DNA from 2 places in the Pseudomonas sp. Tri1 genome. Region 2 is predicted to be linked to the other one. Evidence: predicted binding sites of a transcription regulator. Region 2 holds the regulator's gene; the other holds the start of a gene.

Region 1 (5,323 bases), 2.6 Mb from region 2:
GTAGCCATCACCTTGCTGGGTCTTCCGGGCTGGGTTTCTCCAAGCCCGAAGCAATGGGTACTGATCGGGGTCCTTTCGATAACAGGCGTAGTGGCCCAGCTTTTACTTATCCAAGCGCTTAGATACGCGACGGCGGCCACGCTCCAGCCCTTCAACTACACGCTTCTGGTGTTTGCCACGTTGATAGGTCTGTTCGTGTTTGGCGAGCTTCCTGACACATGGACAGTAGTGGGGGCGTGCATGGTGATTGCCGGAGGCCTGTATGCGATCAAGGTGAAAGGGTAGACATCCTGTTCGAGTTTATTCACTGTCCCAGACCTGTGGCTATCCGTTAGTCACTTCGCTGCGGGGAAGGGTGAGGCTGATCGGGCGCCCGAGCTATGAGCTTGCCCATAGCTCGGGCGGTGACCATTGCAGTTTGCTGCTCTGTAGAGTTGATTCGGCCGTGACTGATCTGGCGGGTTTCCAGGGCAGCCATGGACTGATCAACGCTCAGGATTCCAATTCAGGAATGAATCTATTGCGTCATACGCTTGCCGGGATCAGCGCCCGTGGTTTTTTCTCAAGACTAACCTTGACCGGATCGCACAGGGAGAGCATGCGAATGCTCAAAGATGGCGACGGTGATCTGGCTTCTGTGGACAGCGTCACCTACGACTATCTTGCGAGGGATAACAGCGACGAGATCGAGGGTCTGAGGATCCTGGCGCGAAGTGTGCGCAGTCCCTGCCTGCCCTATATAACCTCGATTCGGCGAACGCCTGCGGACGTGGATTCAATCAGGAAGGCAATGAATGAAGCCTTGAGCCAACTTCCTGAGATATCTCGTGACCTGGCGATCAAGGAAGTGCTGCCGGCCAGTGAGGCGGACTATGAATGTCTTCTGGAGTATGAGCGCAGTGCGGCTCATTGCGGCTTTTCGTTCGTAGCGTCCTGAGTAGCGAGCCGTCCCTGGCTCATCACCTCAAATCATCTAGAACTTGAACCGCCCCACCAGTCCTTTGAGCTGCCCGGAAATATCGGTCAAGCGCCCCGAGCCGGTCTGCGCCGAGTGGGCGAATTCCTCGACCAGCTGTGCATCGGCATGGATCTGCGCGATGTGCCGGTTGATGTCTTCGGCCACTTGGTGCTGTTCCTCTGCGGCCGTGGCGATCTGGGTGTTCTGGTCGCGGATCGAATCCACTGAGGTGCGGATCTTGTCGAAACTGTCGCGGGCCTGTTGGATGCGTTCCACGCTGGTTTGCGACACCTGGAGGCTGCCCTGCATTTGCAGGGTGACTTCCTGGGTACGTCGGGCGAGGTTGCCCAGCAGGCTGTCGATCTCACCGGTGGAGTCGGCGGTACGTCGGGCCAGGGCGCGGACTTCGTCGGCCACCACGGCAAAGCCGCGACCTTGATCACCGGCGCGTGCTGCCTCGATGGCGGCGTTGAGGGCCAGCAGGTTGGTCTGTTCGGCAATCGAGCGAATGGTGTCGAGGATGGTGTTGATGTTCTTGCTGTCCTGTTCCAGCGCCTGCATGGTCTGGGTCGACTTTTGCAGGTCCTCGCTCAGCCTCAGCACACTGCCGGTGGCTTCGCCGATGTGCTGCTGCCCGTCGTGCACGTCGCGGTAGCCTTCGTCCGCACTGGAGGCGGCCTGGCTGCAGGAGCGGGCGACTTCGTTGGCGGTGGCGACCATTTCGTTGAACGCGGTGCTGACCAGCTCCACGGCCTGGCGCTGGCGCCCGGCAGCGTCGTTCATGTTTTGAGCCACGTGGCTGGTATCGGCCGCGGCCGTTTGCAGGTCGGAAGAGGCACTGCCGATACGCTGCATCAGTTGCGCGATCATGCCCAGGAACTGGTTGAACCAGCCCGCCAGAGTGGCCGTTTCGTCCTTGCCTTGCACTGAGAGTTTACGAGTGAGGTCGCCTTCACCTTCGGCGATTTCCTGCAGGCCGTTGGCAACACCACGAATCGGACGCACGATGACGCTGGCGAAACTGGCACCGACGACTGCGAAGACCGCCGCCAGCGCAGCGGCAATGACGGCGATCAACCAGGTCAGGCTCGAAGCCTCGGCCATCACTTCATCGCGCTTGATCAGGCCGATGAAGCGCCAGCCCAGGCCCTTGGAACTGACGACGTTGGCCATGTAAGGCACACCGTCAATCTCGATCTGGGTCACGCCATCGCTGCTTTTAGCCAGCTCGGCGTAGTTGGGGCCAAGGTCGGCCAACGGCTTGAAGTTGTGCTTGGCATCGGCCGGATCGACCAGGACATTGCCGTTGGCTTCGACCAGCATCAGGTAGCCGCTTTCGCCCAGCTTGATGTTCTTGACCAGCTCGGTCAGTTGCTTGAGCGACACGTCCAGGCCAACCACGCCCACCAGGTTGCCACTGGCGTCGGCGACGGTGTGCACGGTGCCGATCAGCGACACATCGTCCGGCGCCCAATAATAGGCATCTGTACGCACGGTAGTGCCCGGTTTGGCTATCGCAGCCTTGTACCAGGGGCGCACGCGCGGATCGTAGTTGGTCATTTTGGGATCATCAGGCCAACTGGCATAACCACCGTCGCTTTGCCCCACGGAAAGGTAGGCGGTGGTTGGATGGCTCTTGGCAAATCTGTCGAAGATCTCCAGAAGCTGTTGGTTGATTTCAGGAAGGGGCGTTTGTGCCGCGTCGGCAAGGGAGTAGTTTTTCAGGCCTTTGGCCGCGATGACCCGTGGATCCTTGGCGATGTATTCGACGTTCTGGCTGATGCCGTCGAAGAACTGTTTCATGCCATTGTCGATCTGGCGGATTTCACGGCCGCTGCTATCCAGGAAGTTGGCTTTTGCGGCGTCGCGCAGGTTCAACACCACGAGCACTGCCACCAGGACAACCGGGAGGCAGGCAATGGCCGCGAACGCCCATGTCAGCTTCTGTTTGATATTCATGACTTCTCCCGCGGAATATTTTAGGTGTTGGAGCGGCGGAAACATTAGCGGTGAGCGTTACGAATTCTGGAAGGGAAGCGCCCATGCCTACCCATAGCATATCGACCAAAGTCCCATGTACTTTAGGCCGATGGGTTGCCACCGGAGATCGATCAGGCTGCCGCGAGGCGATTGCAGACAACCTCGCTAATCTGGAAGATAGTGCCGGCGGCACTGCATCCCATTGGCCTTTTCTAAAGGTGTCGGCGTCAGGTAAGTACTGGTCGTCTTCATGTATCAACGAGGTCCTATGCCAAGCGCATTCGAAAGCGTACTTAAAAACAAGAACATGGCTTATCGACCGCTCGGGTCGGCACCTGCCAACCAGGCGCCGATCCGTGTCGCGTTTGTGTTGATGGATAACTTCTCGATGATGTCCTTCACCGGGGCGGTGGACGCGCTGGTGACCGCCAACCTGATGAGCGACATGCCGCTCTACGAGGTATTGACGGTGGGGGTTTCCGGGGCGCAGGTGACGAGCGACCTGGGAATCGTCATCTCGACTGACATCGAGCTGGCGCAGATGCCGGAGAACCAGGACGTGCTGATCGTCGCCGGTGGCTTTCGTGTGAAGTTGCAGGGCCATCCATTGCTGCGTCGCAAGCTGCGCGCCAATGCAACGTCCGGGGCGATACTGGGCGGGTTGTGGAACGGCGTGTTTTTTGTTGCCGATGCCAACCTGCTCGATGGTTTCGAATGCGCCGTGCATCCGGAAAGCCGCGCCATGATGACGGAGATGTTTCCCCACGTGAAGGTTTCCAGCCGCGCCTACGTGGTTGACCGGGAGCGGGTCAGTTGCGCCGGCGCGAACAGCTCGCTGCGCATGATGCTCCAGTTGATCAGCAAGACGGGAGGGCAGGCGCTGGTGGGGGCGATCGAGGAGATTCTTCGCTGTGATGAATCCGGCGATGATGCTTCGGATTTACCGCCGGTCTTTGTCGAAACGGACCCGACGCTGCCGGAAAGTCTCAAGCTGGCGTTGGAGCTGATGTGGCAAAACGTAGAGGAGCCCTTGACCATCGATGAGCTGGCGGCGTGCGTCAAGATTTCCAAGCGGCAGTTGGAACGACGCTTCTGCAGTTTTCTCGGGGCGACTCCAACGCGCTATTACCTGGAACTGCGCCTGACGCGCGCGCGCCAACTCATCCAGCAAACCAATCGGTCTGTGACAGAAATCGCCGTGGCGACGGGCTTTGTCAGTTCGCCGCACTTCCAACGGCGTTTCCGGGATTTTTTCGGCGTTCCACCGGGCAGTTATCGTTCCAGGCTTGAGCGAAAACAAGCGTTGCGCTAAGGCCTCGATGTAACGCGCTTTTTGCGTAGCCGAGTGGGTTCGATCTCTCGATCAGCTCGCTCGGGACTTCTGGATCATGTACAAAACGATACAGCCCGTGGCACACATCCAAATGATCGACCCGGTGGCGGCCACGATCAATGAGAGGTCTGAGTCTTGCTCGATCATGCTTGGAACGGCGTACGCCAACCAGAGCAGTGAGACAAGAGCGTAGGCCAACAGCGACATCAGGAACTCGAATATCTTTTTTGCGTGCATGAATCTTCCCCACCCGCCAAGAGTAGGTAGGTACTTCAGGTCATCGGGTCAGGTTGCCTTTTTCTGTCTATGCACAAATAAAGAGTCTTGCAGTAGTCACTGGCGAGCCGTCGCAAGGTCTCGCCATCCAATACGAAGACATCCATGTCAGAGCATTTTGCTCTGACTTTCGCTCGGGTGCGAAAGGCAACGCCGCAGGCTAGCGGCGTAGGGATCAAATCTTGTCGTCTGGTTGCGCTTTGGCAGGCAGTTCAGCGGACTGCGAGGCGGTCAAGGTGGAACCGCTGCAGAGTACTTTCCCTACTTCATCAGCCACGGTGCCCTCGACGATTCGCCCCTGCATCTCGTCAAACTGAACGTTTTCCAAGGCCTCGACGCTGCTGTACATGCCCATATGGCGGACATTGCGGTTGGCGCAATCAAGCTCCAATTTTGTATAGCTGGTGAAGTACGTCCCCGTTCTTCGTATGGTGGCGTGGATGGCAGGACCATATTCAGCAAACGAGACGATGGCGTATTCCGCCGCCGAATCGTCGTAGTTATATTGGATTTTCTGAACGTCCGCTGTGGCGTAGCATGCTACGAAAAGTACGGCGATCGATATAACCGTTTTCATGCTTTCTTCCATGAAATAAGCTGAAGCTAAGGGCTTGGATGGCAAATTGAAATCATTTTGCTCGGCTTGCAACAACGAGTCAACAATCCAACGAGGCGTAAGGTAACTGTTGGTCAGAAATCCGGATTGCCGGCGGAACTTTATAGACGATTCGGGTTCACGCGCAAGGCGTGGAAGCGTTATCTGCGAAACCGATGGG
Region 2 (5,323 bases):
GCTCTCGCGATTCGGGCGCCTCGCGGTCCCGGGGCTGCATGTGCTGGCGTACCAGGAAATACCGGACAACAAGCAAGTGACCATCGTTGCGACAGTAGGGCCCAACGGCTGAGGTAGTGGTTTATGCAAGTGAAGCGTTTTTTCGCCGCCGATATGCGTCAGGCCATGAAGCTGGTTCGTGACGAGCTGGGCGCTGAAGCAGCCATCATTGGCAATCGCCGGATCGCTGGCGGTGTCGAGTTGACGGCTGCCCTGGATTACAAGTTGTCGGCGCTGGCCCCACGCGTTCCGAACATGGAACTCGAGGATGAGCTGCGCAAGACCCAGTCGCGCATCGCCAGCGCCCAGGCCGAATTGAGCCTGCGCAGCAGCGAAGGCCAGACCAGCGCTAGCACCAATCGTCAATTGTTCGCCGGTCAGCCACTGACCGCCGGCCTGCCGTTGACCGCTGCCGAGCCACTGGTCGAACAGGTCCAGGTCGAACCGCGTCGTCCGGCCCCGGCCCCGGCCGCACCAAGCGGTGGTGTCGACCCGCGTGCCCTGGACTCGATGCGTTTTGAACTCAACAGCCTGCGCGAACTGATGGAAGTCCAGCTCGGCTCCCTGGCCTGGAACCAGCTGCAAGGCAGCCGTCCGGCCCAGGCCAACCTGTGGCGTCGCCTGCAACGCATCGGCCTGTCCGGCCCTTTGTCCCGGGACCTGCTGGCGCTGATCAACGGTATCGAAGAGCCTCGTCAGGCCTGGCGCATGTTGCTGGCGCACCTGGCGCGGATGATCGCCACGCCGGAAGTCGAGCCGCTGGAAGAGGGTGGGGTGATTGCGATGGTCGGCCCGGCCGGCATGGGCAAGACCACCACCCTGGCCAAGCTCGCGGCCCGTTATGTACTCAAGTACGGTGCCCAGAGCATCGCCCTCGTGAGCATGGACAGTTTCCGCATCGGCGCCCAGGAACAACTCAAGACCCTGGGCCGAATCCTCAATGTGTCGGTGACCCACGTGGATCCGGGGCAATCCCTGGCTCAAGCGCTGGAACCGCTGCTGCGCAAACGCGTCGTGCTGATCGATACTGCCGGCCTGCAAGCCAGTGATCCGGCCCTGCGCATGCAGCTTGAAAGCCTGGCCGGGCGCGGTATTCGGTCAAAAAATTATCTCGTGTTGGCAACCACCAGCCAAAAACAGGTTCTAACCGCCGCATACCACAGCTACAAACGCTGCGGGCTGGCTGGCTGCATCCTGACTAAGCTGGACGAAACGGCAAGCCTGGGCGAGGTGTTGAGCCTGGCGATCGGTCATGAGCTACCGGTGGCCTACCTGACCGACGGGCCGCGGATCCCGGATGATTTGCATCTGCCGCGCCGTCATCAATTGGTCAGTCGTGCCGTGAGTGTGCAAATGCAGGAAGAACCCAGCGAAGAAGCCATGGCTGATATGTTCGCTGACATCTACCACAGCCCGACCAAGCAGGTCGGCTGAGGTAATCATGAATATTTTTTGTACCTACATCGATGGTCTGCCATGCATTGTTCCGAATGTGAACGCGCAGCCAGTAATGTGGCCTCCGTCTAAGTAAGACAAGGTAAAGAACGAACATGGGCAGCATGCATCCCGTACAGGTGATCGCGGTGACCGGCGGCAAAGGTGGCGTCGGGAAGACTAACGTGTCAGTGAACTTGTCCCTGGCTCTGGCAGAGCTTGGCCGACGGGTCATGCTGCTGGACGCCGACCTGGGCCTGGCGAACGTCGATGTGCTGCTGGGGCTAACCCCCAAGCGCACGCTGGCGGACGTGATAGAGGGCCGCTGTGAACTGCGCGACGTGCTGCTGCAGGGACCGGGCGGGATTCGTATCGTACCGGCTGCCTCCGGCACCCAGAGCATGGTTCACCTGACCCCGGCCCAGCACGCGGGCCTGATCCAGGCATTCAGCGACATCGGTGACAACCTCGATGTGCTGGTGATCGACACCGCTGCCGGTATCGGTGACTCCGTCGTCAGTTTCGTGCGCGCGGCCCAGGAAGTGTTGCTGGTGGTCTGCGACGAACCGACCTCCATCACCGACGCCTATGCCCTGATCAAACTATTGAACCGCGACTACGGCATGAACCGCTTCCGCGTCCTGGCCAACATGGCCCAGAGTCCGCAGGAAGGGCGCAACCTGTTCGCCAAGTTGACAAAGGTCACGGATCGTTTCCTGGACGTCGCCCTACAATATGTCGGCGCTGTGCCCTACGACGAAAGCGTACGCAAGGCCGTCCAGAAACAACGTGCCGTTTATGAAGCCTTTCCCCGTTCCAAATGCGCGCTGGCGTTCAAGGCTATCGCCCAGAAGGTGGATACCTGGCCACTGCCGGCCAACCCTCGTGGGCATCTGGAGTTTTTCGTCGAGCGTCTCGTGCAACAAACAGCAGGGCCCGTGTTATGACAGCCAGCGGTTACAACCATCTCTACAAAAAATCGGCACGGGACGCCCAATATGAATTGATTGAGCGTTATGCACCCCTGGTCAAGCGCATCGCCTATCACTTGCTGGCGCGGTTGCCGGCCAGTGTCCAGGTCGAGGACTTGATCCAGGCGGGCATGATCGGCCTGCTCGAAGTGTCGAACAAATACGACGCGAGCAAGGGCGCCAGTTTCGAGACGTATGCCGGTATCCGCATTCGTGGGGCGATGCTCGATGAAGTCCGCAAGGGCGATTGGGCGCCGCGTTCGGTGCACCGCAATACCCGCATGGTCAGTGACGCGATCCGCGCTATTGAAGCTAAAACCGGGCGTGACGCTAAAGATCACGAGGTTGCGGCCGAACTCCAGTTGAGTCTCGACGATTATTACGGGATTTTGAACGATACCTTGGGCAGTCGCCTGTTCAGTTTCGATGACCTGTTGCAGGACGGCGAACACGAAGGGCTGCACGAGGATAACGCGAGTGCTCACATGGAGCCGTCGCGTGACCTGGAAGATGAGCGTTTCCAGAGCGCGCTGGCGGATGCGATTGCCAATTTGCCGGAGCGTGAGCGACTGGTCTTGGCGCTGTACTACGACGAAGAGCTGAACCTCAAGGAAATCGGTGAGGTCCTGGGGGTCAGCGAATCGCGGGTCAGCCAGTTACACAGCCAGTGCGCGGCCCGTTTGCGGGGGCGTTTGGGGGAGTGGCGAGCGCGCTGACAGCTGTGTGGGAGCACTGCGAACGGGGTTGGTCTGGCATACGTCGCACCAGTCTCCATCCGTGGGGCTCCAGGCCGTTGTCGAGTGTTGTGCCGGATTGATTGAAATGGCGCGTTCAGGTGCTGGACACGTTTAAGACTGCTTGGAGGTCGAATTGGACAAGAACATGAAAATCCTCATCGTTGATGACTTCTCAACGATGCGGCGGATCATAAAAAACCTGTTGCGTGACCTTGGGTTCACCAACACGGTCGAGGCCGACGATGGCACCACTGCCATTCCGGTTCTCAACAGCGGGAGCATCGACTTTCTGGTGACTGACTGGAACATGCCCGGCATGACCGGTATCGACTTGCTGCGCCATGTGCGCGCCGACGAAAAACTCAAGCACCTTCCGGTGCTGATGGTAACTGCCGAAGCCAAGCGCGAGCAGATCATCGAAGCGGCCCAGGCCGGTGTGAACGGCTATGTGGTCAAACCCTTCACGGCCCAGGCGTTGAAAGAGAAGATCGAAAAAATCTTCGAACGCATCGGTTAACGGCGCCACGGGGGAGCTATGGACAACGAATCTTCAATGGGCGACTTCGAATCGACCCTGAAAAAACATGCCCGCGAACTGGTCGACAGCCTTGAAAAAGGCCGCTTTGGCGATGCGGTTCAAATGATCCATGAGCTCAACCAGACCCGTGACCGTGGTCTGTATCAGGAAGTGGGCAAGCTCACGCGTGAACTGCACAGCGCGATTGTCAATTTCCAGATCGACCCGAATATGCCGCAGGCCGAGGAAGTCTCGCAGATCACCGATGCCACCGAGCGTCTGGGTTATGTGGTCAAGCTGACCGAAGCTGCGGCCAACCGCACCATGGACCTGGTGGAAAGCGCAACGCCGCTGGTCAATGGCCTGAGCGACGAAGCCCAGGCCTTGAGCACCGACTGGGGTCGGTTCATGCGCCGCGAAGTAGGGGCTGAAGAGTTTCGGGAGCTGGCCCGTCGGGTCGACGGTTTCCTGACGCGCAGCAGCACCGAGAACCGCGCGGTGGCAAGCAATCTCAACGACATTCTGCTGGCTCAGGACTATCAGGACCTGACCGGTCAAGTGATCAAGCGCGTAACCCAATTGGTCACCGAAGTAGAAAGCAATTTGCTCAAACTGGTGTTGATGGCCAGCCAGGTCGACCGCTTTGCCGGCATCGAACACGACCGTGAAGCGATGCTTGCTGAAAAAGATCCACAAAAACATCTCTCGCAGGGTGAAGGTCCGCAGATTCATGCCGATAAAAGAGAAGACGTTATGTCCGGTCAGGACGATGTGGACGATTTGCTGTCCAGCCTTGGATTCTGAGTTTTAGCCCTGTTTTAGGAGCAGCCATTAATGAGCTTCGGCGCCGATGAAGAGATCCTTCAGGATTTCCTGGTTGAGGCCGGCGAGATTCTAGAGCAACTGTCTGAGCAACTGGTCGAGCTGGAAAGTCGACCCGATGATGCAGACTTGCTCAATGCAATTTTTCGCGGTTTCCACACTGTAAAAGGAGGCGCCGGCTTCCTCCAGCTCAATGAGCTGGTGGAGTGCTGCCACATTGCCGAAAACGTGTTCGACATCCTGCGCAAGGGTGAGCGCCGCGTTGATTCGGAACTGATGGACGTGGTGCTCGAAGCGCTGGATGCGGTCAACAGCATGTTCAGCGAAGTGCGCGAGCGCTCGCCGATCACCGCTGCCACCCCTGAGTTGCTCGCTGCGCTGGCACGCCTGGCCGAGCCACAATCGGCTGACGAATCCGCTCCGGTTGTCGAGACGGTCGTTGAAGAACCGGTCGCCGAGGAGTCGGGCGACATCACCGATAACGAATTTGAACAATTGCTGGACTCGCTGAACGCCGTCAAGGCTGAAGCCGCTGCCCCGCCGGCCCCCGTTGTGCCGGCCACCGAGGCAACTGCTGCTGCCAGCGATGAAATCACCGACGACGAGTTCGAGTCGTTGCTCGATCAGCTTCATGGCAAAGGCCAGTTCGCGCCCGATGCGGTCGTTCCTGCAGCGACCCCGGCCGCCCCGAAAGCGGCGGGCGACAATTCCGATATTACCGACGACGAATTCGAGGCTTTGCTCGATCAGTTGCACGGCAAGGGCACGTTTGCCGTTGAAGCGCTGGATTCAGCCATCGCTTC

Evidence for each region. Region 2 encodes FliA, which starts transcription of late flagellar genes. Its sites were predicted from a motif close to CTAAAGTTTNNNNNNNNNNNGCCGNTAA; they were not measured.
Region 1: J9870_RS18750 (methyl-accepting chemotaxis protein) is a predicted target of FliA. The motif match lies at 3,016-3,043, and genes of this name have one in related genera.

Annotation. Positions count from the first base shown of each region.
Region 1 covers NZ_CP072913.1:4,385,956-4,391,278, reverse strand. The annotation lists gene J9870_RS18760 (DMT family transporter) at 1-285, shown strand, start outside; gene J9870_RS18755 (PhnD/SsuA/transferrin family substrate-binding protein) at 446-937, shown strand; gene J9870_RS18750 (methyl-accepting chemotaxis protein) at 974-2,917, opposite strand; gene J9870_RS18745 (GlxA family transcriptional regulator) at 3,207-4,250, shown strand; gene J9870_RS18740 (hypothetical protein) at 4,723-5,124, opposite strand.
Region 2 covers NZ_CP072913.1:1,822,939-1,828,261, forward strand. The annotation lists gene flhA (flagellar biosynthesis protein FlhA) at 1-112, shown strand, start outside; gene flhF (flagellar biosynthesis protein FlhF) at 124-1,473, shown strand; gene fleN (flagellar synthesis regulator FleN) at 1,590-2,420, shown strand; gene fliA (RNA polymerase sigma factor FliA) at 2,417-3,160, shown strand; gene J9870_RS08100 (chemotaxis response regulator CheY) at 3,327-3,698, shown strand; gene J9870_RS08105 (protein phosphatase CheZ) at 3,717-4,502, shown strand; gene J9870_RS08110 (chemotaxis protein CheA) at 4,533-5,323, shown strand, end outside.